Methylobacterium mesophilicum SR1.6/6: one gene and its partner. The protein of the gene in region 2 interacts with the protein of the main gene of each other region in a pairwise test. Links are inferred from orthologs where the notes say so. Each region holds a gene or a part of one and is shown on either strand. Other genes may lie near its edges.

Region 1 (11,289 bases), 2.4 Mb from region 2 along the record:
CTCGACATCCGGCTCGATACCCTTCGCCTGGATCGAGCGTCCCGACGGCGTGTAGTACCGCGCCGTGGTCAGCCGCAGCGCGCCGGAGCCGCCGAGCGGGATGATCGACTGAACCGACCCCTTGCCGAAGGAGCGGGTCCCCATGATCGTCGCGCGCTTGTGATCCTGCAAGGCGCCGGCGACGATCTCGGAGGCCGAGGCGGAGCCGCCGTTGACCAGCACAACCACCGGCTTGCCCTTGGTAAGGTCCCCCGACTTCGCCGAGAAACGCTGCGTCTCGTCCGGGTTGCGGCCGCGGGTCGAGACGATCTCACCGCGGTCCAGGAACGCGTCCGACACCATCACGGCCTGGTCGAGCAGGCCGCCCGGGTTGTTGCGCAGGTCGATGACGTAGCCCTTGATCTTGTCGGCACCGATCTCGCCGGTCAGCTTGTCGATCGCCGCCCGCATGCCGTCGAAGGTCTGCTCGTTGAACTGGGTCAGGCGGATGTAGGCGACGTCGCCGCCCTCGACCTTCGAGCGGACCGGCTTGATCTTGATCACGTCCCGCGTGAGCGTGACGTCGATCGGATCCTTCGACTCCTTGCGGCTGATCTTGAGCTTCACGTTCGAGTTCACAGGGCCGCGCATCTTGTCGACCGCCTGGTTCAGGGTGAGGCCCTGAACCTGATCGTCGTCGATCTGCGTGATGATGTCGTTGGCGAGCAGCCCCGCCTTGGCGGCCGGGGTGTCGTCGATCGGCGTGACGACCTTGATCAGGCCGTCCTCCATGGTGACCTCGATGCCGAGCCCGCCGAACTCGCCGCGGGTGGTGGTCTGCATGTCGCGGAACGCCTTGGCGTCCATGTAGCTCGAATGCGGATCGAGCGAGGTCAGCATGCCGTTGACGGCCGCCTCGATCATCTTCGACTCGTCCGGCTTCTCGACGTAGTCGGTGCGGACCTTCTCGAAGACGTCGCCGAACAGGCTGAGCTGGCGATAGGTCTCGGCCGAGGCGGCCACGGCGCGCGGACCCGACAGGAAATCGGTCTGCGTGGCTACCATGGAGGTGCCGGCACCCAGGAAGGCGCCCAGCATGATCAGGGATGTCTTGCGCATCAGCCGCGAACCTTCTCGCCAAGTACCGTATTGTTCGGGCTCTTCGCCCACCACGGCTCCGGATCGATGGAGCCGCCGTCCTTCTTGAACTCGACGTACAAGGTCGGATCGCCGTCGGACCCGGGTGGCCCAGCACCCTTGTCGCCCATGCTGCCGACCGGTTCGCCCGCGAGCACGAACTGCCCGACCTCGACGCTGATCTGATCCATCCCCGCGAGCAGGAGATAGTAGCCGTCGCCCGCGTTGATGATCAAGAGTTGCCCGTACGACCGAAAGGGCCCCGCGAACTGCACCCACCCGTCCGCCGGGGCAGAGACCGTCGCCTTCGGGCGCGTCGTGAAGGACACGCCCCGCGTGGTCCCGCCGTTGCCGTCGGGCTGGTTGAAGCCGCGTGTGAGCCGTCCACTGACGGGCCGCGGCACTTCGCCCCGCACGTCGGCGAAATGCACCTTCGGGGCCAGGCGTGCCGGATCACGGAACCCGGCCGCGGCAAATCGTTCCTGCGTGACCTTGACCTCTCGTTCGGCCGCAGCCTTCGCCTCCTCGGCGGTCTTCCTGGCGGCGGCCGCTTCGGCCTCGGTCCGGTCCATCAAATCCTTGAGGGTCTTGGCCTGAGCCCCGAGCTCCGCGGCCCGCCGACGCTCGGTGGACAAGCCGCTCTCGATCTCGGCCTGCCGGGCGCGGCGGGCCGCGACCAGCGCCTGCAGGCGCTGCTGCTCGCGCGCCCAGCCGGCGAGATCGGAGGCCAGACCTTCCTTGTCCTGCGCGATCAGGCCGCGCAGGCGGATCATCTCCGCGAGATCGGCCGCGAGGGTGTCGACCTCGCCTCGCAACTCCGGCACGACGGCGCCGAGCAGCATCGAGGTGCGTATGGCCGCGAGGACGTCCTCGGGGCTCACGAGAACCGCGGGCGGCGGCCGGCGCCCCATCCGCTGAAGCGCCGCCAGGATCTCCGCGACGATGCCGCGGCGGGCCTGGAGCGAGCGCCGGATCGCGGCCTCACTCTCGCCCATCGCCTTCAAGCGCTCTTCCAGGCGGCTCAGACGCTCCTCGGTCGCCTGCGCTTGGCGACCCGCATCGAGGAGCGCGGCATCCAGCTTGGCCCTGTCGGTCCCGATCGTGGCAATCTCGGCCTCGGCCTGGGCCCGCTGGCCGGCGCTGGCGGCGAGCGCCTCCTGCACGCGCTTGAGATTTTCGGCGCGGCGATCGCGCTCCTCGGCGGCGCGCTGAGCCGAATCCGCGTCGGCGGGCATCTCGGAACGCACCGGCGTCGCAGCAACGGCGAGGGCCAGCAGGACGACGGCGCGCAGCCGGTGCTGAGGACCACGGAAGGCAACCGCCCGCAGTCTTTCCACGGTCGACATGGCCGATCAGCCCGCCTCGCCGCGATGATAGGGGTGACCCGCCAAGAGGGTCAGGCTCCGATAAATCTGTTCGAGGGCGAGCACGCGCACAAGTCCGTGGGGCAGGGTGGCAGCCCCGAAAGACAGGATCAGCTCCGCCTTCGTCCGAATTGAGGCGTCCAGACCATCCGGGCCCCCGATAGCCACGACGAGGGCAGGGCGCGCGACGTCGCGCCACGCGGCGACGCGGTCCGCTAGGGCCTCGCTGGTGACATCGGCCCGCCCGCGTTCGTCGTAGGCGAGTAGGACCCCCCCAGGGGGCAGATGGGTCAAGAGCGCGGCCGCCTCTTCGGCACAGCGGTCGGTGGCGCGCCGGGCCCGCGATTCCGGGATCTCGAGGCTGTCACAGGCGGGAAAGCCCAGTCCACGCCCCAACTGGGCCGCGCGGTCGCGATATCGTGACGCGAGTTCCCGCTCCGGACCGGCCTTGAGCCGGCCGACCGCCGCGAAGATCAGACGCAATCCGGACGTCCGCCCTAGCCGGCGGCGAGCCCGACCGGACGATCAGCGCCCCACATCTTCTCCAGATTGTAGAAGCCGCGAACCTCGGGGCGGAAGATGTGAACGAGCACGTCGCCCGCGTCGATCAGCACCCAGTCGCAGGCAGGCAAGCCTTCGACCCGAGCATTGCCGAAGCCGCGATTCTTCATTTCCTGGATCACCTTGTCGGCGATCGAGCCGACATGGCGCTGCGACCGGCCGGACGTGATGATCATCGTGTCGGCGAGCGAGGTCTTACCGGCGAGGTCGATGGCGATCGTCTCCTCGGCCTTCATCTCGTCGAGGCATCCGAGGGCCAGGGCCTTCAGGTCGTCCGAGCGCGCCTGGCCGGAGGTATCCGGGGCCTGGACGGGGGTGCGGATCGTCTCCGTTTGAATGGTCTCGGGCAGAGTCCTGGTTCCTCGTGGTGCCGCAGGCGACGTCACGCCCCGCGGGATCGTCTGAAATTGGCGGTATCGGCCGTCGATTGCAACCGTGGCGACCCCGAATGCGCAGTGCGTCCCCGAACGGCCTCGCGGATCGCCGTCGATGACAGCGTGGAGCGGGGACCGTGCAGGAAGACCCAGGCCGGGGGAGCGCGCGTCGCGAGCGTCGCCGCAGCTTCTTCAGGCAGGCGCGCGCCAGCCAGCCGGCGCGCCGCCCGGGCGCTCAGCGGGGTCATGGTCGAGCCCGGACGATCGATGACCGCCATGGGCATCAGCCGGGCGATCTCGGCGAAGCCCTTCCAGCGGTGGAACGTCGCCAGCGAGTCGGCGCCCATGATCCAGACGAAGTGGACGCCGGGCCGATGGCGCTTCAGGAACCGCAGGGTCTGGACCGTGAAGCGCACGTTGAGCGCCGCCTCGATGCCGGTCACCGCGATGCGCGGATGTCGCGCGACCGACCGGGCCTGCGCGCAGCGCACGGTGACGGGAGGGAGCGCCTTTCGGCTCTTGAGAGGGTTGCCCGGGCTGACGAGCCACCAGACCCGGTCCAGCCCGAGTCGCCGCATCGCCATGAGGGTGACATGGCGATGGCCCAGATGAGCGGGATTGAAGGATCCGCCGTAGAGGCCGATCCGCATGCCGGGGGCGCTCGGCGGCAGGGTCAGCCGCACGCCGGCTCCTGGATGGGCGTCACGGACGCGTCTGGCCGCTGCCGTGGACGCGGTACTTGAAGGTGGTCAGCTGCTCGACCCCCACCGGCCCGCGCGCATGCATGCGCCCGGTGGCGATGCCGATCTCGGCACCGAAGCCGAACTCGCCGCCATCCGCGAACTGCGTGGAGGCGTTGTGGGTCACGATCGCGGAATCGACCTCCGCCAAAAACCGCGTGGCCTCCGCGTCGTCCTCGGTGATGATCGCGTCCGTGTGGTGCGAGCCGTAGGTCTCGATGTGCTCGATCGCCGCGGCGATCCCGTCCACCACCCGCACCGCGATGATCGCGTCGAGATATTCCGTGTGCCAGTCCTCCTCGGAGGCAGCGGTGACCCGGGAGTCGACGGCCCGCGTCTCGGCGTCGCCGCGAACGGCGCACCCGGCATCCAGCAGGGCGCCGACCAGGGATGCGAGATGCGTCCCCGCGCAGGCCCGGTCCACCAGCAGCGTCTCGGCCGCGCCACAGACGCTGGTCCGGCGCATCTTGCTGTTCAGGAGGACGGTGCGCGCCATGTCGAGGTCGGCCGCTGCGGCCACGTAGACGTGGTTGATGCCGTCGAGATGGGCGAAGACCGGCACGCGGGCCTCGGCCTGGACGCGCGCCACGAGGCCGCGCCCGCCGCGGGGCACAATCACGTCGACGCAGCCGTCAAGTCCGGCGAGCATCAGACCCACGGCGGCCCGGTCGCGCGTCGGCACGAGCTGGATCGCGTTCTCCGGCAAGCCGGCATCGGCGAGGCCCTGACTCATCGCCCGGGCGATGGCCATGGCGGTGCGGTGGCTGTCGGAGCCCGCCCGCAGGATGGCAGCGTTTCCGGCCTTCAGGCACAGCGCGCCGGCATCCGCGGTCACGTTCGGCCGACTCTCGAAGATGACGCCGACGACACCGAGGGGCACGGCGACCCGCTCGATCAGGAGGCCGTTGGGCCGCTCGATGGCGGCGAGCTGGCGTCCCACGGGATCCGCCAGCGACCCGACCTTCTCCACGGCCTCCGCGATGGCCGACAGGCGGCCAGGATCCAGGGTCAGGCGGTCGATCAGCGCGGCGCTCTGACCGGCGTTGCGGGCGGCCGCCACGTCGCGGGCGTTCTCGACGAGGATCTCGTCGCGGTTCGCGCGCAGGCGCTCGGCGATCCGCTTGAGCGCCACGTCCTTGGTCCGCGCGGAGGCCAGCGCCATCAGCCGGGCGGCGGCTCGGGCGCGCCGGCCGATCGCCGCCATCTGCTCCGGCAGGGCGTCGGCCTCGGCGAAATCCGATCTCAGGTTTAGGACGGGCACGCTGGCGTCCTCGGTTGGCGGCGCCCTATGCTTCGGCGCGACAGAGAGAAGACGCCGTATTTGCACATCGCGCGCCGCACGCACAAGGGTGTCCGAGTGCTGGTCGACGCAATAATCAATTCGGAGATGATTGTGATTAATCCAGTGCGGAAAGTCGAGAACTAGAACAATGCCAAGTCATCCCGATGAACCATCCAGGCGCGACCGGGATAGTTGAGCAATTCCGGGATACGCGCGCTGGGATGCCCGATGATCAAGGCGGCTTCCGCGCTGTCGTAGGCGACGAGCCCGCGGCCGTGGACACGGCCGTCGCCATCGCGGATCACCACCGCATCGCCGCGGGAGAAGCTGCCTTCTATGGCGCGGACGCCCACCGGCAGGAGGCTCGCGCCGCCACGCAGCGCCTTCACGGCGCCCGCGTCGATGGTGAGGCTGCCACGCGGTTCGAGGGAGCCGGCGATCCAGGTCTTCCGGGCAGCGGTCGGCGTGGACCCGGAGAGGAACCACGTGCAGCGAGCCCCATCCCGAACGGCGCGCAGCGGGTTCTTCTGCCGACCGTCCGCGATCACGAGGTGCGTGCCGCCGGAGGCTGCGATCTTGGCCGCCTCGATCTTGGTGCGCATGCCGCCGCGGGACAGCTCGGAGGCCGGGCCGCCCGCCATCGCCTCGATCTCAGGGGTGATGCGCTCGACCACCGGCAGATGCTGCGCGTTCGGGTCGCTTTTCGGCGGCGCCGTGTACAGGCCGTCGATATCCGAGAACAGGACCAGCACGTCGGCATCGATCATGGTGGCGACCCGGGCGGCGAGGCGATCGTTGTCGCCGTAACGGATCTCCGACGTCGCCACCGTGTCGTTCTCGTTGACGACCGGCACCGCGCGCATCTCGAGCAGTTTGAGCACGGTGGCGCGGGCATTGAGGTAGCGGCGCCGCTCCTCCGTATCCTGGGGCGTCACGAGGATCTGGCCGGCGACGATGCCGTGATGACCGAGCGCTTCGGCCCAATGCCGCGCCAGAGTGATTTGCCCCACCGAGGCCGCACCCTGGCTCTCTTCCAGCCGCAAGGCTCCGGAGGGCAGCCCGAGCACGGTGCGCCCGAGCGCGATGCTGCCCGAGGAGACGACCAGGACATCGACGCCGCGCGCGTGCAACTCGGCGATGTCCTCAGCCAGCGCCGCGAGCCAGGCGTGCCGCAGACGCCCGGCCCCCCGGTCGACGAGGAGGGCCGACCCGACCTTGAGGACGACGCGGCGGAAATCTTCGAGGACGGGGATCATGATGCTTGCGGGTCCGGGTCGATCGAGGCGATTTGAACGAAGATCGCGCTGTTGAACAGCCACTCCGCCTCGCGGCGATCACCCGTCACGATGGCGTTGGATCAGCGGCCTGTCGGGTGTCCGCAGGCTTCCGGCAGGGCGGCGAGGCGCAGGCCGGACCAGGCTGCCGCGGGGGGCGAGGAGCTCCCGCGAATCACGGCTGCCAAGCCACGGCCGGCTGCCGCTCGGCCTCCGCGCTGGCGTCGATTTCCGCCTGGAGCGCCCGAAGCGCCTCCGGCACGCCTTTCCGGCTGGCGGAGGACAGGACCAGCGGTGCACGACCGGCCGCCCGCTTCAGCTTGGCAACCTGGCTCTTCAGGGTCTCGGCGTCGAGGGCATCCGCCTTCGAGAGGGCGACGACCTCGGGCTTCTCCGCCAGACCGTTGCCGTAGGCTTCGATCTCGCCACGAACCAGCTTGTAGGTCTTGCCGGCATGCTCCGTGGTGCCGTCCACGAGGTGCAGCAGCACGCGGCAGCGCTCGACGTGGGCGAGGAACCGGTCGCCCAGCCCGACGCCCTCGTGCGCGCCCTCGATCAGGCCCGGGATGTCGGCGAGGACGAATTCGCGCCCGTCCGAGCGCACGACGCCGAGCCCGGGATGCAGCGTCGTGAACGGGTAATCGGCGATCTTCGGCTTCGCCGCCGTGACGCTGGCCAGGAAGGTCGACTTGCCGGCATTCGGCAGGCCGACGAGCCCGGCATCGGCGATCAGCTTGAGCCGCAGCCAGATCCACATCTCCTGGCCTTCCTGGCCGGGATTGGCGTGCTTCGGAGCGCGGTTCGTCGAGGTGGTGAAGTAGGCGTTGCCGAAGCCGCCGTTGCCGCCCTTCGCGAGGCGGATCTTCTGGCCGACCTCGGTCAGGTCGGCGAGCAGCGTCTCGCCGTCCTCGGCGAAGATCTGCGTGCCGGCCGGGACCTTCAGGACCGCGTCGGCGCCGTTGGCGCCGTGGCAGTTCGAGCCCATGCCGTGCTCGCCCTTCCGGGCCTTGAAGTGCTGCTGGTAGCGGTAGTCGATCAGGGTGTTGAGACCCTCGACGCACTCCACCCAGACATCGCCGCCGCGGCCGCCGTCGCCGCCGTTCGGTCCCCCGAACTCGATGAACTTCTCCCGCCGGAACGAGACGCAGCCGGGACCGCCATCACCGGAGCGGACATAGACCTTGGCTTCGTCGAGGAACTTCACGACCTGAATCCTTTGTCGGGTGCGGGTTCGCGACCCGCACCATCACCGTGTCGACGGCCGCCGGCCAGCCCCGGCGCCGTGGCGCCGCCTCAGGCGGCTGCCGTCATCGCCGGCTCGGACGACGGCCTCTGCCAGCGCCGCCGGTCGAGGCGGAAGAGATCGACCGGCAGATCCTCACCGCGCGCCGGGAAGGGCCGGATCGCGCTGCCGGCCGGCACGAAGCCGCAGCTCTCCAGAACGCGCCGGGACGCCGGGTTGACCGTGCGGGCCGACGCCGAGAGTTCCGCGCCGCCGGTATAGGCGAAGAAGGCGTGGCACAGGGCCGTCACGGCCTCGGCCATCAGGCCGCTTCCCCAGTAGGCCCGCCCGAGCCAGTAGCCGAGCTCCGGCGGCGCGTCGGCCGGCGCCTCGATGCTGATGACACCGATGAGGCTGCCGGGCGCCGCCCGCGGCGCGAGGGCGAGCGTGAGGGCCGAACCGGCGGTGTTCTGCGCGCGTGCCTGAAGCAGGAACGCATCCACGACCGGGGCCGGGAGCGGGTGCGGCACCCGCGCCAGCATCGCGGCGACCGACGGGTCGCCGGCCAGCTTCAGGATCGCGTCCCTGTCCTTCGCGGTCGGCCAGCGCAGCCACAGCCGCCGCGTCTCGATCCGGAAAACGTCATCACGGGTCAGATCGGGGAACATCGTGCCCTCGCAGGGCGGCGCTCCCGGCTCCGGGTCACCGCCTCAAGACGACGAAGGGGAGGATGGCGTCCCATCCTCCCCGGGGTTCCGTCCGATCCGGCCCGTCAGGGGCTCGGCAACGACGTCTCCGGTCCGGTGTGGGACACCGGGCGGGACGCCAGCTTCGCCTCAAAGGCGCCCGCCTCTTATTCCGCGGCCTCGGCCAGCGGGGTAACGGCTACGAAGGCGCGCCCGCGGCGCGTCTCGAAGCGGACATGGCCCGGTACCAGCGCGAACAGCGTGTGGTCCTTGCCCATGCCGACATTGGCGCCGGGATGCCATTTGGTGCCGCGCTGACGCACGATGATGTTGCCCGGAATGACCGATTCCGCGCCGAACTTCTTGACGCCGAGGCGCCGGCCTTCCGAGTCGCGACCGTTGCGGGACGAACCGCCAGCCTTCTTGTGTGCCATGGGATGAGCTCCGAATTCTGATGGGCTTCGATGCGGTCGCGGATCGGTCCCTCAGGGGACCGGACGCGCCCAGCGTCTGGCGTGCGTCAGGCCGAAATGCCGGTGATGCGCACGACCGTGTGGTCCTGCCGATGGCCGCGCTTGCGGCGCGAGTTCTGCCGGCGGCGCTTCTTGAAGGCGATGACCTTCTTGTCGCGTCCGTGGCGCACGATCTCGCCGGTGACGCTGATGCCCGACAGGGTCGGTGCGCCGACCTGGGTCGCGCCCGCGCCGTCGGCGAACAGGAGGACCTCGCCGAAGGTCACGGCCTCGCCGGCCTCGCCGGCCAGGGAGGCGATGGTGATGGTGTCGTTGGCGGCGACGCGGTACTGCTTACCGCCCGTCTTGATGACTGCGAACATCGTTCTCTCGTGTTCTCGAACGGCCTCCGGGGCGGCTGCCCCTGGACCGGCTTCTTGTTTGAAGTCATTGCACGGGCTTGTGCCCGGACAACGCGAAACGCGCGGACCTCAGGGAGGCCGCGCGCCATGCGGGGTCACTACGGGCGCGGGCACCACATGTCAATCCGCGCGTCGATCCGCGCGGCCCGGATCAGCGGATCGGCGCGCCGGTCACCAGGATCCCCTTGGCGACCGTGCCCTGCGGACCGAAGGCCGCCAGAGCCTCGGCGCACCAGGCCTCGCGGCCCACGGCGGCCAGTTGCTGGCGCACCTGGGTCGACCGGGTCCGCAGCTTCTGCTCCAGCAGGGCTTCCTGGCCGGCATTCACGCGGGCGGCGAGGCGCAGCGTCGTGAGCTGCCCGGCCCTGACCTGGACACCCGGACAGGCCTGCTCGGCGATGATCGTCGTGGAGGCGGCATCGGCGTAGTTGTCGAGCGGTGAGGCCGGGCTCGTCGGGGCGACCGGAACCTGCGCGACGGCCGGGCCGGCGAGGAGCAGACTCAGACAGGCGGCGATGGCACGTGGGCTCCGCAAAGCTCAAAACTCCCTGGTGTCGCCAACCCCCTCGGCGACTGTGCGGCACGCACCGCTACGGGGCAGCCTTGAACTCGCCCTCGATGCGCAAGGTCACCTCGTCGCCGAGATGGGGGAGATAGGCGTTGATCCCGAACTCCGACCTCTTGATGACGGCGCGCCCGTCGAAGCCCACGGTGTAGCGCTGGTCGACCGGGTGGATGCCGGCTTGGTTGAAGGTCGCGTCGATGGCGAGCGGCCGCACGGTGCCGCGCAGGTTCAGGTCGCCGGTGATCCGCGCCGTCGTCGGGCTCGTCGGCTCGACCGTCGTGGCCGTGAAGGTGGCGTTCGGGAACTTCGCGGTGTCGAAGAAATCCGGCGCCGCGAGGTGCTCGTTGAGGCGCGCGCTGCCGGTGATCACACCGCCGAGCGGCACGCTCACCTCAAGCCGGCTCTTGTCCGGCGCCTTGGGATCGAGGGTGAGCGTTCCCGTCAGGCCGGTGAACTGGCCGTAATAGGTCGAGTAGCCGAGATGCGAGACCGACCACGTGACCTTGCCGTGATCCGGATCCAGCACGTAGGCACCCGGGCGCACCTGCGTCGGATCGGCACTCGGCGCGACCGGCACGCCCTTGCCGGCCGGATCGTCGGCTGCCTGAGCCGGCCCCAAGGAGAGGAGGCCGATCAGGGCGAGAAGTGGCGCGCGCATTCTTGTCCCCCCGGAGCGCGGCCAAGCCCGGCCGGCGCGGGGCCCGTGATTTCACGATCTCCCTGCGCGCTCAAGCACGTCTGGCGGTGACCGGCGCGCTTCTGTAGTCAGCCCTGAACAGCGGGCAGGCATGGCATGATCGGCAAGCTCAAGGGCGTGGTGGACTCCTTCGGCGAGGATTTCGTGATCCTCGACGTGGCGGGGGTGGGCTACATTGCCCATTGCTCGGCGCGCACACTGCAGCGCATGCCCAAGGTCGGCGAACCGGCGGAGCTGTCGATCGAGACCCATGTCCGCGAGGACATGATCCGCCTCTACGGCTTCCGGTCGGACGCCGAGCGCGAATGGTTCCGGCTGCTCCAGACCGTCCAGGGCGTCGGCGCCCGCGTCGCCCTCGGGGTGCTGTCGGTCCTAGAGCCCGAAGCCCTGGCCGGCGCCATCGCGACGGGCGACAAGGGCGCGATCAGCCGTGCCCCCGGCGTCGGGCCCCGGCTCGCGGCCCGGCTGGCGGCCGAGCTGAAGGACAAGGCTCCGGCCTTCGCGCCCGTCGATCCCGCCCTCGTCGCCTTGACC
Region 2 (11,154 bases):
GCGGACAGGGCGCGGATCGTGATCGTCGGCGGCGGCGTCGCCGGCATCGAGGTGGCCACCAGCCTCGGGCGCGGCGGCCGGGCGGACGTGACCCTGGCCGATCGCAGCCTCTCGCATGTCTGGAAGCCGATGCTGCATACCTTCGCGGCCGGCACCGCCCGGGCCGACCGGCAGAAGGTCGATTTCTTCGCACAGGCGCGGCGCAACAGTTTCCGTTTTCAGCCGGGCACCCTCGTCGGGATCGACCGTCAAGCCAAGCGCGTGCGGCTCGCCGTGGAGGCGGCGGAGGGGCGCCCGGAGATCGACCGGCCCTATGACCTGCTCGTCCTCGCCATCGGCAGTCGGGCGAACGATTTCGGCACGCCCGGCGTGGCCGAGCATTGCCTGACCATCGACGACCTGACCGAGGCCGAGCATTTCCACGATCAGCTCCGGTGCCACCTGCTGGCGCGCCTCGACCGGGGCAGCATGCTCGAGATCGCCATCGTGGGCGGCGGCGCCACCGGCGTCGAGCTGGCCGCCGAGCTGAAGCACGCCATCAACCTGCTATCCGCCTACGGCTCCCCCGACCTGCCCCGCCGCCTGCGCCTGACCCTGATCGAGAGCGGCGCCCGCCTCCTGCCGGCCTTTCCCGAGAAGGTGTCCCGAGCCGCCGCCCGCACCTTGTCGGACCTCGCCGTCGAGGTGCGGACGAATGCGATGGTCACTGGGGCGGATGTGGACGGCTTTTCCCTGAAGGACGGAAGCCGCATTCCGGCCGGCCTGAAGGTCTGGGCGGCGGGCGTGAAGGCTCCGGACGTGCTCGCCGGTCTCGACGGCCTTGAGCGCTCGCGGACCGGGCAGCTCGTCGTCGGGCCCGACCTGCGCACGAGCCGCGATCCGGCGATCCTCGCCTTGGGCGACTGCACGAGCCTCGACGATCCGCAATCCGGCAAGCCCGTCCCGGCGACCGCGCAGGCCGCGCGCCAGCAGGCTCAGCACCTCGCGCGCCATCTCGGCCGCGCCTTGGCCCGCGGCGGCTCGGTCGCGACGGATCTGCCGCCGTTCCGCTACGTCGAGAAGGGCGCCATCGTATCGCTCGCCGATTTCAACGGTTGGGGCACCCTCGGGCGCTACACGTTCGGAGGCGGCCGCCTGAACGGACTCTCGGCCCGGCTGACCCACGACCTGCTGTACCGGCAGCACCAGATCGGTCTCTACGGTCCGGTGCGCGGGACCATGACGTGGCTGCTCGACGACCTCGACCACCTGATCAGCCCGCCGGTGCGACTCGATTGAGCGGGCTCCCAGTCGTTGCTTGGCGCTTCGACACCGTCTTGGCGAGCGGAGCGAAACAATCCAGGGGTGCAATGCTTGCTGAAGCCTGCGTGGCCCTAGGTCCGTCGCTTCGCGCGCGAGAATGGCGTGACAATGCCGCCGGTGTGATCCCGCCAATCAGTCGAGGCGCTCGCCCTCCACCGCCTTGGTCTCCTCCACCTCCGGCGCAACCTGGCCGTAGTTGAGCACCGCCACCAGCGCGGCACCGCCGAAGGTGTTGCCCAGCAGGGTGGGAAGGAAGAACTTCAAGCCGTAATCGCCCATCGTCGCCGCCCCGGTGACCACGAGGAAGAAGGCCTCGACCGAGCCGGCCACGATGTGGGCGAGGCCGCAGAGCGCCACCAGCCACGTCATCAGCAGGATCACGAAGGGGGCTGCGCTCGCGGTCGCCGGCAGGAACCAGACCATCAGGGCGATCATCCAGCCGGCGAAGACCGCCTTCACGAACGTCGACCAGAAGCCGTGCGCGATGGCGTCGTGGCTGATCTCCGCAAACGCCTTGAGCACCGGCGGCTCGAAGGCGCCGGAAAAGGCCGTGAGCGTCGCGATCGCGAGCGTGCCGAGGATGTTGCCGCAAAGGACGATGGTCCAGAGCCGGATCACCCGAAGCGCCGTCTTCACCGAGCGGTCGTGCAGCAGCGGCAGCACCGGCGTGATGGTGTTCTCGGTGAACAGCTGCTGGCGCCCGAGGACAACCACCAGGAATCCGACCGCGTAGCCCATCGAGCTCACGATCTTGGCCCAGTCGGTCTCCGGCAGATGGCTCCGCAGCACGCCCGGGACGATCAGCGACAGGGCGATGCTGAGGCCCGCCGCGAAGGCCGAGAGGAACAGCGCCAGACCGTGGCGCCGCAACTCCTCGTCGCCTTCGAGCCGGATGACCTCATGAAGGACGTAGGCGTCCGGCCGGCCGATCTCGGAGACTTCCTTCAGCAGCTCATCGCGGCGCGCCTCCGGATCAGCGCGCTTGTCCTTGTCCCGCACCATTCGCCCAGCTCCGCTACGCAACCCGCTCGATCGAATGATGACGTCTCAAGCCGAGAGCTGCGCCAGCAGGGCTTCGACCGCGATCCGCGCTTCCGCCAGGGCCTGGCTGTCGCGGCTGCGCACGACGATCCGGTTGCGGAAGCCTTCCGGCGTGATCGCCGGATACGAGCCGATGGAGACGGCCGGCCGCATCTTGGCGATCTCGCCGAGGCCGCCTGCGTAGCTGCCCTCGGGGAGCCCCGCCGCCTCGATCGTCTCGGACAGCATGGCGGTGCCGCCCTTCAGGGTCGGGGCGACTGAGTCGAGCATGGCCTGCATGATGCTCGGCACGCCGGCCATGACGTGAACGTTGCCGATGCGGAAGCCCGGCGCCTTCGAGACCGGGTTGGCGATCAGATCCGCGCCGAACGGGATCCGCGCCATGCGCAGGCGGGCCTCGTTCAGATCTTCCGGCTTGTGACGCTCCAGCAGCATCGCCCGCGCCCGCTCGTCGACATCGATGCCGACCCCGAAGGCCTGGGCCACGCAGTCGGCGGTGATGTCGTCGTGCGTGGGCCCGATCCCTCCGGTCGTGAACAGGTAGGTGTAGCGCTGCCGGAGGGCGTTCACCGCCTCGACGATCATGGCGGCCTCGTCGGGCACGATCCGCACCTCGCGCAGGTCGATCCCGGCGGCGGTGAGGAAGTCGGCGATGGTGCCGATGTTCTTGTCCTTGGTGCGACCCGAGAGGATCTCATCGCCGATGACGAGGATCGCGGCGGTGACGGAATCGGAAGGCTGGGTCATGGAGCTCTGGCGTCGGACGGGTCTGGCGGGCAGATAGCGCGACCGCAGCCCACGACTACGTGAACCCCGAGGACCCGATGCAGTTCGTCGCGCCGCTGGTGCCGGGACGGCTGGTGCAGCGCTACAAGCGCTTCCTGGCCGACATCGAGACCGAGGAGGGCCGCGTCACCGTGCACTGCCCCAACCCCGGCGCGATGCTCGGGCTGAATGCGCCGGGCGCGCGGGTGCTGCTCTCCCGCTCGACCAATCCGGCGCGCAAGCTGCCGTTGACCTGGGAGCTGGTGGAGGCGGATCTGCCCGGTGGCCCGCAATGGGTCGGCATCAACACGCTGCGCCCGAACGCCCTGGTGGCCGAGGCCTTCCGGGCCGGCATCATCACGGCGCTGGCCGGTCACGACACGCTCAAGCCCGAGGTCCGCTACGCGCAGGCGAGCCGGGTCGACTTCCTGGCCAGCGGCGCGGAGGGCGGTCCCTGCCATGTGGAGGTCAAGAACTGCCACCTGATGCGCCAAGCGGGTCTGGCGGAGTTTCCCGACTGCAAGGCCGCCCGCAGCGCCCGCCACATGCGGGATCTGGCCCAGGTCGTCGCCGAGGGCGGACGGGCTCTGGTGGTGATCGTCGTGCAGATGCACGCGGAGGCCTTCGACGTCGCCCGGGACATCGACCCCGTCTTCGACCGTGCCTTCCGGGAGGCGCGGGCCGCCGGCGTGGAGGTCCGGGCCTATCGATGCGCCGTCGGGCCGGAGGGTGTGGCCGTCAGCGATGCAATCCCTGTGATCACGCCGGCCTGACTGCAGACCGCTCGAACATCAGGTTCAGCCGCGAGCGCGAGATCTCGCGATAGCCGTAGCCTTCGAGGTGCGTGGGCAGGTCGAGCTGCCACTGCCCGGTGCCGTTCTCGATCAACAGGATCTTGGGCAGCAGGGACTCCGGCGCCTCGCGGAGGAACGGCTCCAGGATCAGGTCCTCCGCGCCTTCCACGTCGAGCTTGATGGCGTCGACCCGGGTCAGACCCTCGCGGCGCAGGAGATCGAGGAGCGGCACCGCCGGCACGGTGATGCGCGCCCCCTCGTTGGTGCCGACGATGCGCAGGCTCGACTCGCCGCGGTTGCGGGGATCGATGAACAGCGTGAGTTCGCCGGCCTTGTCGGCCACCGCACAGGCCACCGCCTTCACCGTGTGGAACGGGTTCTGGGCGATGTTGTAGGTCAGGCGGTTGAACACGTCGGGCTGCGGCTCGACCGCGACGATCCGGGCGGCTGGGCCCGAGAAGGCCGCGACGCACAGGGCGTACGCGCCGATATTCGCGCCGATGTCGAGGAAGACGCAATCGTCCGGCAGCCGTTCCTGCAGGAGCGCGCGCTCCTCCGGATCGAAGAATTGCGGCGTGAACAGTACCTTCTTCTCGCAATTGTTGTTGTACGGGTGCAGCCGCATCCGCGCGCCGTAGCGGGTCACGTCGAGGGGCTTGCCGCCGAGGCGCGCGATGGCGATCCGGCGCAGGAACAGCGCGAGACGCCGTCCGTACCAGGACTCGGCCGGGATCCGGTTCGTGCGGCGGGTGATCGCCGCCACGAGGCCGGACGGTTCATAGGTGCCGTAGGGCTGGGTGTCCGTCATGACCGGGGCGGTTTGCCAGCCGGCGCTCCGACCCGCAAGCGGATCGATCCGCGTTGCCCCGGCGCGCCCGCGTGGTCTAAGCCGTGGCCGAGCTTCAGGAACACAGGTTGCGCGGCATGGAGTCCTTCAATTCCGACGGCGTGCGGATCGCCTATATCGACGTCCCGCCGGCGGACGGGGCCGGCAAGCCGATCCTGCTGATCCACGGTTTCGCGTCGAACCATGCCGTCAACTGGGTCAACACGCAGTGGGTGAAGGCCCTCACGCAGGCCGGCTACCGGGCGATCGCGCTGGACAATCGCGGCCACGGCGAGAGCGAGAAGCTCTACGATCCGGCCGCCTACAGCTCGGAGGCCATGGCGGGCGACGCGATCCGGCTGCTCGACCATCTCGGCATCGAACGCGCCCACATCATGGGCTACTCGATGGGCGGGCGGATCACCGCCCATATCGCCCTCGACCACGCGGACAGGGTTCGCTCGGCGCTGATCGGCGGTCTCGGGATGCATCTGGTCGAAGGCAAGGGCCTGCCGTCCGGCATCGCCGAGGCGCTGGAGGCGCCCGCCGGCACGCCCGCCCCGAACCCGACCGCCGCCGCCTTCCGCATGTTCGCCGAGCAGACCCGCAGCGACCTGCGGGCGCTCGCTGCCTGCATGCGCGGCTCGCGCCAGACGCTGAGCCGGGCCGAACTCGGCCAGATCGAGGTGCCGGTCCTCGTCTCGGTGGGCACCCTCGACACGGTCGCGGGTTCCGGGCCGGCGCTCGCCGCCCTGATCCCGGACGCGCGGGCGCTGGAGATCGACGGCAAGGACCACTCCACCGCGGTCGGCGCCAAGCCGCACCGGGATGGCGTGCTGGCGTTTCTCGCGGCGCAGCCCTGACGCGTCATACCAGGTGCGGTTGATCGCTGCCGCACCGCCGTCCTGGCGTGTGAAGCGAAGCAATCCAGGCGGCGCCACGCTCACCAAGCTCGCGCGGCCCTGGGTCACTTCGCCTTGCTCGTGATGGCGGGGGATGCGTCCCCCGAACCGTTCAAACGGTTTCGGTGTCAGCTCTTGAGCCGGTAGCCGGTGCGGAAGATGTAGGTGACGAGACCGAGGCAGACGCACAGGAACAGGGCGGTCATGCCGAGGCTGATGGCGATGCTGACATCGGCGCTGCCGAAGAACGCCCAGCGGAAGCCGCTGATCAGGTATACGACCGGGTTGAGCAGGCTCACCGCGTGCCAGAACGGCGGCAGCATGCCGATGGCGTAGAAGCTGCCGCCCAGGAATGTCAGGGGTGTCACCACGAGGAGTGGCACCAGCTGCAGCTTCTCGAATCCGTCCGCCCAGAGGCCGATGACGAAGCCGAACAGGCTGAACGTCACCGCGGTCAGCAGCAGGAAGCCGATCATCCAGAGCGGATGATCGATCCGCAGCGGCACGAACAGCGCGGAGGTCGCCAGGATGATCAGGCCGATCAGGATCGACTTCGAGGCCGCCGCCCCGACGAAGCCCAGCACCACCTCGAGCGGCGAGATCGGCGCCGAGAGGATCTCGTAGATCGTGCCGGCGAAGCGCGGGAAGTAGATGCCGAACGAGGCGTTGGAGATGCTCTGCGTCAGCAGTGAGAGCATGATCAGGCCGGGCACGATGAACAGCCCGTAGGGCACGCCGTCCACCGCCGAGACCCGGGAGCCGATCGCCGCGCCGAACACCACGAAGTAGAGGGTCGTGGAGATGACCGGCGCCAGGATGCTCTGGCCGGCGGTGCGCCAGAAGCGGCCCATCTCGAACAGGTAGATGGCCCGGACCGCCGGCCAGTTCATGCTGAAGGCCGCGCTCATGCCGATGCTCCCTCCTCGCGGACGAGGCCCACGAAGATGTCCTCCAGCGAACTCTGCTGGGTATGGAGGTCGTTGAAGCGGATCCCCGCCGCGGCGAGTCCCGTGAGCAGCCCGGTGATGCCGGTGCGCTCGGCCCGCGTGTCGTAGGTGTAGACCAGCTCGCTTCCGTTGCCCGCAAGGGCCAGTTCGAAATCGGACAGCTCCGGCGGTATGGCCTGGATCGGCTGCTGGAGATGCAGCGTCAGCTGCTTGCGCCCGAGCTTGCGCATCAGCGCGGCCTTCTCCTCCACCAGGATGATCTCGCCCCGGCGGATCACGCCGATGCGGTCCGCCATCTCCTCGGCCTCCTCGATGTAGTGCGTGGTCAGGATGACGGTGACGCCCTGCTGGCGCAGCTCGCGCACGAGCCGCCACATGTCCTGGCGCAGCTCCACGTCGACGCCCGCGGTGGGCTCGTCGAGGAACAGCACCCGGGGCTCGTGCGACAGCGCCTTGGCGATCAGCACCCGGCGCTTCATGCCGCCCGACAGGGTCATCAGGCGGCTGTCGCGCTTCTCCCACAGGGACAGCGCCCGCAGGATCCGCTCGATATGGCCCGGGTCTGGCCGAAGCCCGAAGAGACCCCGGGAGAAGCTGACCGTGTTGACCACCGTCTCGAAGGCGTCGGTGGTCAGTTCCTGCGGCACGAGGCCGATTGCCCGGCGGGCCGCGCGGTAATCGCCCGCGATGTCGTGCCCGTCGACCAGAACCGTGCCGGAACTCGGCGTGACGATGCCGCAGACGATGTTGATCAGGGTCGACTTGCCGGCGCCGTTCGGGCCCAGCAGCGCGAAGATCTCGCCGCGCTCGATGGCGAGGTCGATGTCCCGCAGGGCGGTGAAGCCGGACGTGTAGGTCTTCGACAGCTTCGAGATGGCAATGATCGGCATCAGGGCCTGGGATCAGCGGAGGCTAGCGCGGCCTCGCCCGTCTCCGCTCGGGTGAGCAGACGGCGCGGCCCGCATCGGGCGCGGCCGGGCCTATAGCACGCGGCGCACCCAACACTCACGGGTCCGATGTGCGCGGACGCACCGCGACGCCACAGTCCGACGACTCTCCGAAACCTTCTACCAGCGCCAGGCACGCGCTGCGGCGCTCGGGATCGGCGATGCGCGAGAAGGCCGCCAACAGGGCCGCGCATTCCGACGCGCTCGGCCCGGTGGCGCCGTCTGCCCATGAGACCCGGCTCCGGAAGGCCATCACCGGAATATTGAGCGCACCGGCGATCTCTCCGAGCAGCCGCTCACGCTCGTCCGCAGCGGCCTTCTTCAGATCGGATCCACCCGCGTCCGTCATGATTCCTTCAACATCGTTCCTTCAGCCCGTCGCCGGAAATCGCTTCCCGGCAGACCTGTCCCGCTCCGAGCGGCGCCAAGCGCGACCATTCACAAATTCCGCTCGGCTGCAACCTACCGTTATGTTCGTACCGTTGTCGGACGGGTCGAACCGGTCGTCTGCATACGTCGAAAGCCACGGCTTCAAGGCGGTGAAGTCAGTATCGATCTGCGTGTCGCCCGTTATGGACCGAATAGGACGCGACGATCCTGTCATCGGGGTTGCGCGACCGGACTGACCGCATCCTACGCTGCTCGCCGAAGCGTGATGAGCGCGACCAAGCCGACGAGCGTCGCGGCGCCGAGGAAGCGACGCCACGGATTCACGCCGCGGAGCAACTCATCGAGGGCCCACCATGTCAGGGCCAGATCGGCTCCGACCGAGAGCCAGGACGCGAGCGAACCCGTTCCGCCCGAGCTCCACGCGGCCAGGGTCAAGCCGCCGAACAGCCACAGCGGCAGGTTCGGCCACTGCGCGATCGTGATGGCGCCTGTCGTCCGGTCGCGAAACAGCCAGTCGATCCCGCGCGCCACCGGGCCGGTCCGCCCTTGATCCATGACGTGGAACCTTCCCGTGGGAGATCGCCGGAAAACGGCCGACCGTAATCTTAACCGTTCAACAACCTTAATGAACAGAAGCGGTCTGTAAATCCCTAACGGAAGCTGAAAGGACTCGCGAAAAATCCGTTAATGGGGTGATGATGCGTTACCCAAGCAGCAACGAAGCTGACGTCCACGAAGGTCTGATCATGAGCGCCCGCATCGAAGATCTGAAGTTCATGCTCACGCTCAGCGCCGTCGTCCTGTTCGGCAGCGGACTGGACATCATCCTGCGCTGACGGCGGCGCCGAGATGGGCGCGCACCCTGCGTTCGCCGGGGGTGATCGCGCGGCGCAGGGCCGAGCGGGCGGCCGAGACCTGCGCGTCCAACGTCCGGGTCTGGTCGGGCGCGAAGGGGACCGCGACCACGCGTCCGCCCGAACCCGCTATTCGCGGCGACCCAAGCGGGTTGGCGGCGGACGGAGCGATCTGTCCGGATCGGAGATAGCTTCGGAGTTCGGCCACCTTCGCCTGCCGCTCCGCACGGATCTTGATGGCGGCGATCACGAGGCCGATCAGCCCGGCCGCCTCCAGGAACGCCGCGACCACGTAGCCCGAAGCCATTCGATTCCACCAGCTGCGTCAGGGAGGGCGCCGCGCCGAAGCGGCAAGACCTGATCTGCGCCCGCGTGGTTAGCGCGGCCTTAACGGCTCCGTCGATGGACGCTGTCCCCAGATTGCCTGCAGGATTGAGAACGTCGCGGAACGCTGCCTGTAACCTGCGGCGTCCATCCGTCATCTTCAGTATCGGTTGCCTAGTCTTCCCGAGCCGATGCCCACGTGCCTCAGCTCCCCGCGGAGCACGTTCGGCCTGTCCTCCGATAGCGCGCAGGACCGCGGACGAATTCTTCCCCTGGCCGCTCGGTCAGGACGGGCTCTACGACCTCGTCGACGGCCTGCCGGCCCCTCACGCGACGATGACGACGGGCGCCAGCGCCCGCTTCGCCTTGGCCAACCCTTGGCCGACATCTACGACGCCGTCGCCCTCAAGCCGGGACGCCCGCTCCCCGGAGGCCGGACTACCACATGTCGAGCGCGACGCGAGCCTCGTCCGACATGCGGCTCTGGTCCCACGGCGGATCGAACACCATCGTGACCGCGCAGGACTGCACGCCTGGGACGGCGGACACCGCGTTCTCGACCCAGCCGGGCATCTCGCCCGCCACGGGGCAGCCGGGCGCCGTGAGGGTCATGTCAATCGCGACATTGCGGTCGTCCCCGATATCGACCTTGTAGATCAGGCCGAGCTCGTAGATGTCGGCCGGGATCTCGGGATCGTAGACGGTCTTCAGCGCCGCGACGATGTCGTCGGTCAGGCGGTCGAGCTCCGCCTGCGGGATCGTCGAGTCGCCGGCGACGGCGGGGGCGTTCATGCCGCCCGTGATGGTTGCGTCGGTGCTCATCGCTTCACTCTCCCCGGGCCCGCACAGGCGGGACCAGCCTCATCCCCGTATCAGGTGAACAGCATCTCTGCTCTGCCGAGCGCCTCGGCAAGGGCATCGATCTCGGCGGTGGTGTTATACAGCCCGAACGAGGCGCGGCAGGTCGAGGTAACGCCGAACCGCTGGAGCAGCGGCATGGCGCAATGCGTCCCGGCCCTCACGGCGACCCCCTGCCGGTCGATCACCGTGGCGATGTCGTGGGCGTGCGCCCCCTTCATCTCGAAGGCGATCACACCGCCCTTGCCGGGCGCGGTGCCGATCAGGCGCAGGGAATTCATCGCCCCGAGCCGCTCCTGCGCGTAGGCCGTCAGCTTCGCCTCGTGGGCGGCGATCGCGTCGCGCCCGAGCGTCATCATGTACTCGAGGGCGGCGCCGAGTCCGACCGCCTCGATGATCGCCGGGGTGCCGGCCTCGAACTTGTGCGGCGGGTCGTTGTAGGTGATCGCGTTCTCAGCGACTGTCCGGATCATCTCGCCGCCTCCCTGGTAGGGCGGCAGGCGGTCCAGCCATTCCTTTTTCCCGTACAGCACGCCGATGCCGGTCGGACCGTAGACCTTGTGGCCGGTGAAGACGAAGAAGTCGCAATCCAGCGCCCGCACGTCGACGGGCGTGTGCACGGCACTCTGCGCCCCGTCGAGCAGAACCGGCACGCCGTGGGCGTGGGCGATCCGAACGATCTCGGCGGCCGGCGTCACCGTGCCGAGCACGTTCGACATGTGGGTGATCGCCACCATCTTGGTCCGGGGCGAGAACAGCTTCTCGTACTCCTCCACCAGGAAATTGCCCTGGTCGTCCACCGGCGCCCACTTGATCACGGCGCCCCGGCGCTCGCGCAGGAAGTGCCAGGGCACGATGTTGGAGTGGTGCTCCATGATCGAGAGGATGATCTCGTCCCCCTCCCCGATCAGGCCGGCCCAGCCCATCGACGAGGCCACGAGGTTGTAGGCCTCGGTGGCGTTGCGGGTGAAGATGATCTCGTCCGTCGAGGCGGCGTTGAGGAACTGGCGCGTGGTCTCGCGCGCGCCCTCGAAGCCCTCGGTGGCGGCGTTCGCCATGTAGTGAAGGCCGCGGTGGACGTTGGCGTAGCCGGTCTCCATGCAGGAGACCATCGCGTCGATCACCTGCCGGGGCTTCTGCGCGGAGGCGGCGTTGTCGAGGTAGACGAGCGGCTTGCCGTAGACCTGCTGGCCCAGGATCGGGA

Evidence for each region.
Region 1: the proteins of sfsA (region 2) and MMSR116_RS07305 interact in binary tests that used the Escherichia coli proteins (3 or more experiments, as listed by UniProt). The link is inferred for Methylobacterium mesophilicum SR1.6/6 from one-to-one orthologs.

Annotation. Positions count from the first base shown.
Region 1 is NZ_CP043538.1:1,560,758-1,572,046, reverse strand. What follows is about bases 3,268-6,128. They hold MMSR116_RS07305 (glutamate-5-semialdehyde dehydrogenase), read right to left. Parts: upstream 5,417-6,128; coding sequence 4,118-5,416; downstream 3,268-4,117. Other genes in these bases: proB (glutamate 5-kinase), read right to left, coding at 5,578-6,128; MMSR116_RS07310 (nicotinate-nucleotide adenylyltransferase), read right to left, coding at 3,424-4,098; rsfS (ribosome silencing factor), read right to left, coding at 3,268-3,427. Outside these bases: MMSR116_RS07330 (S41 family peptidase), read right to left, coding at 1-1,098; MMSR116_RS07325 (murein hydrolase activator EnvC family protein), read right to left, coding at 1,098-2,462; 23S rRNA (pseudouridine(1915)-N(3))-methyltransferase RlmH, read right to left, coding at 2,469-2,963; more of rsfS, read right to left, coding at 2,978-3,267; more of proB, read right to left, coding at 6,129-6,693; GTPase ObgE, read right to left, coding at 6,887-7,915; MMSR116_RS07290 (GNAT family N-acetyltransferase), read right to left, coding at 8,005-8,601; rpmA (50S ribosomal protein L27), read right to left, coding at 8,787-9,053; rplU (50S ribosomal protein L21), read right to left, coding at 9,140-9,454; MMSR116_RS07275 (hypothetical protein), read right to left, coding at 9,645-10,028; MMSR116_RS07270 (YceI family protein), read right to left, coding at 10,084-10,716; Holliday junction branch migration protein RuvA, read left to right, coding at 10,852-11,289. UniProt on the Escherichia coli protein: Catalyzes the NADPH-dependent reduction of L-glutamate 5-phosphate into L-glutamate 5-semialdehyde and phosphate. The product spontaneously undergoes cyclization to form 1-pyrroline-5-carboxylate.
Region 2 is NZ_CP043538.1:3,999,160-4,010,313, reverse strand. The notes cover bases 2,299-5,024. They hold sfsA (DNA/RNA nuclease SfsA), read left to right. Parts: upstream 2,299-3,167; coding sequence 3,168-3,881; downstream 3,882-5,024. Other genes in these bases: MMSR116_RS19205 (alpha/beta fold hydrolase), read left to right, coding at 4,827-5,024; MMSR116_RS19210 (FkbM family methyltransferase), read right to left, coding at 3,868-4,710; MMSR116_RS19220 (competence/damage-inducible protein A), read right to left, coding at 2,350-3,090; MMSR116_RS19225 (formate/nitrite transporter family protein), read right to left, coding at 2,299-2,304. Also shown: MMSR116_RS19230 (NAD(P)/FAD-dependent oxidoreductase), read left to right, coding at 1-1,278; more of MMSR116_RS19225, read right to left, coding at 1,435-2,298; more of MMSR116_RS19205, read left to right, coding at 5,025-5,591; MMSR116_RS19200 (ABC transporter permease), read right to left, coding at 5,759-6,520; MMSR116_RS19195 (ABC transporter ATP-binding protein), read right to left, coding at 6,535-7,470; MMSR116_RS19190 (hypothetical protein), read right to left, coding at 7,583-7,873; MMSR116_RS19185 (hypothetical protein), read right to left, coding at 8,158-8,469; MMSR116_RS19180 (hypothetical protein), read right to left, coding at 8,737-9,075; MMSR116_RS19175 (SUF system Fe-S cluster assembly protein), read right to left, coding at 9,531-9,914; MMSR116_RS19170 (cysteine desulfurase), read right to left, coding at 9,965-11,154. UniProt on the Escherichia coli protein: Binds to DNA non-specifically. Could be a regulatory factor involved in maltose metabolism.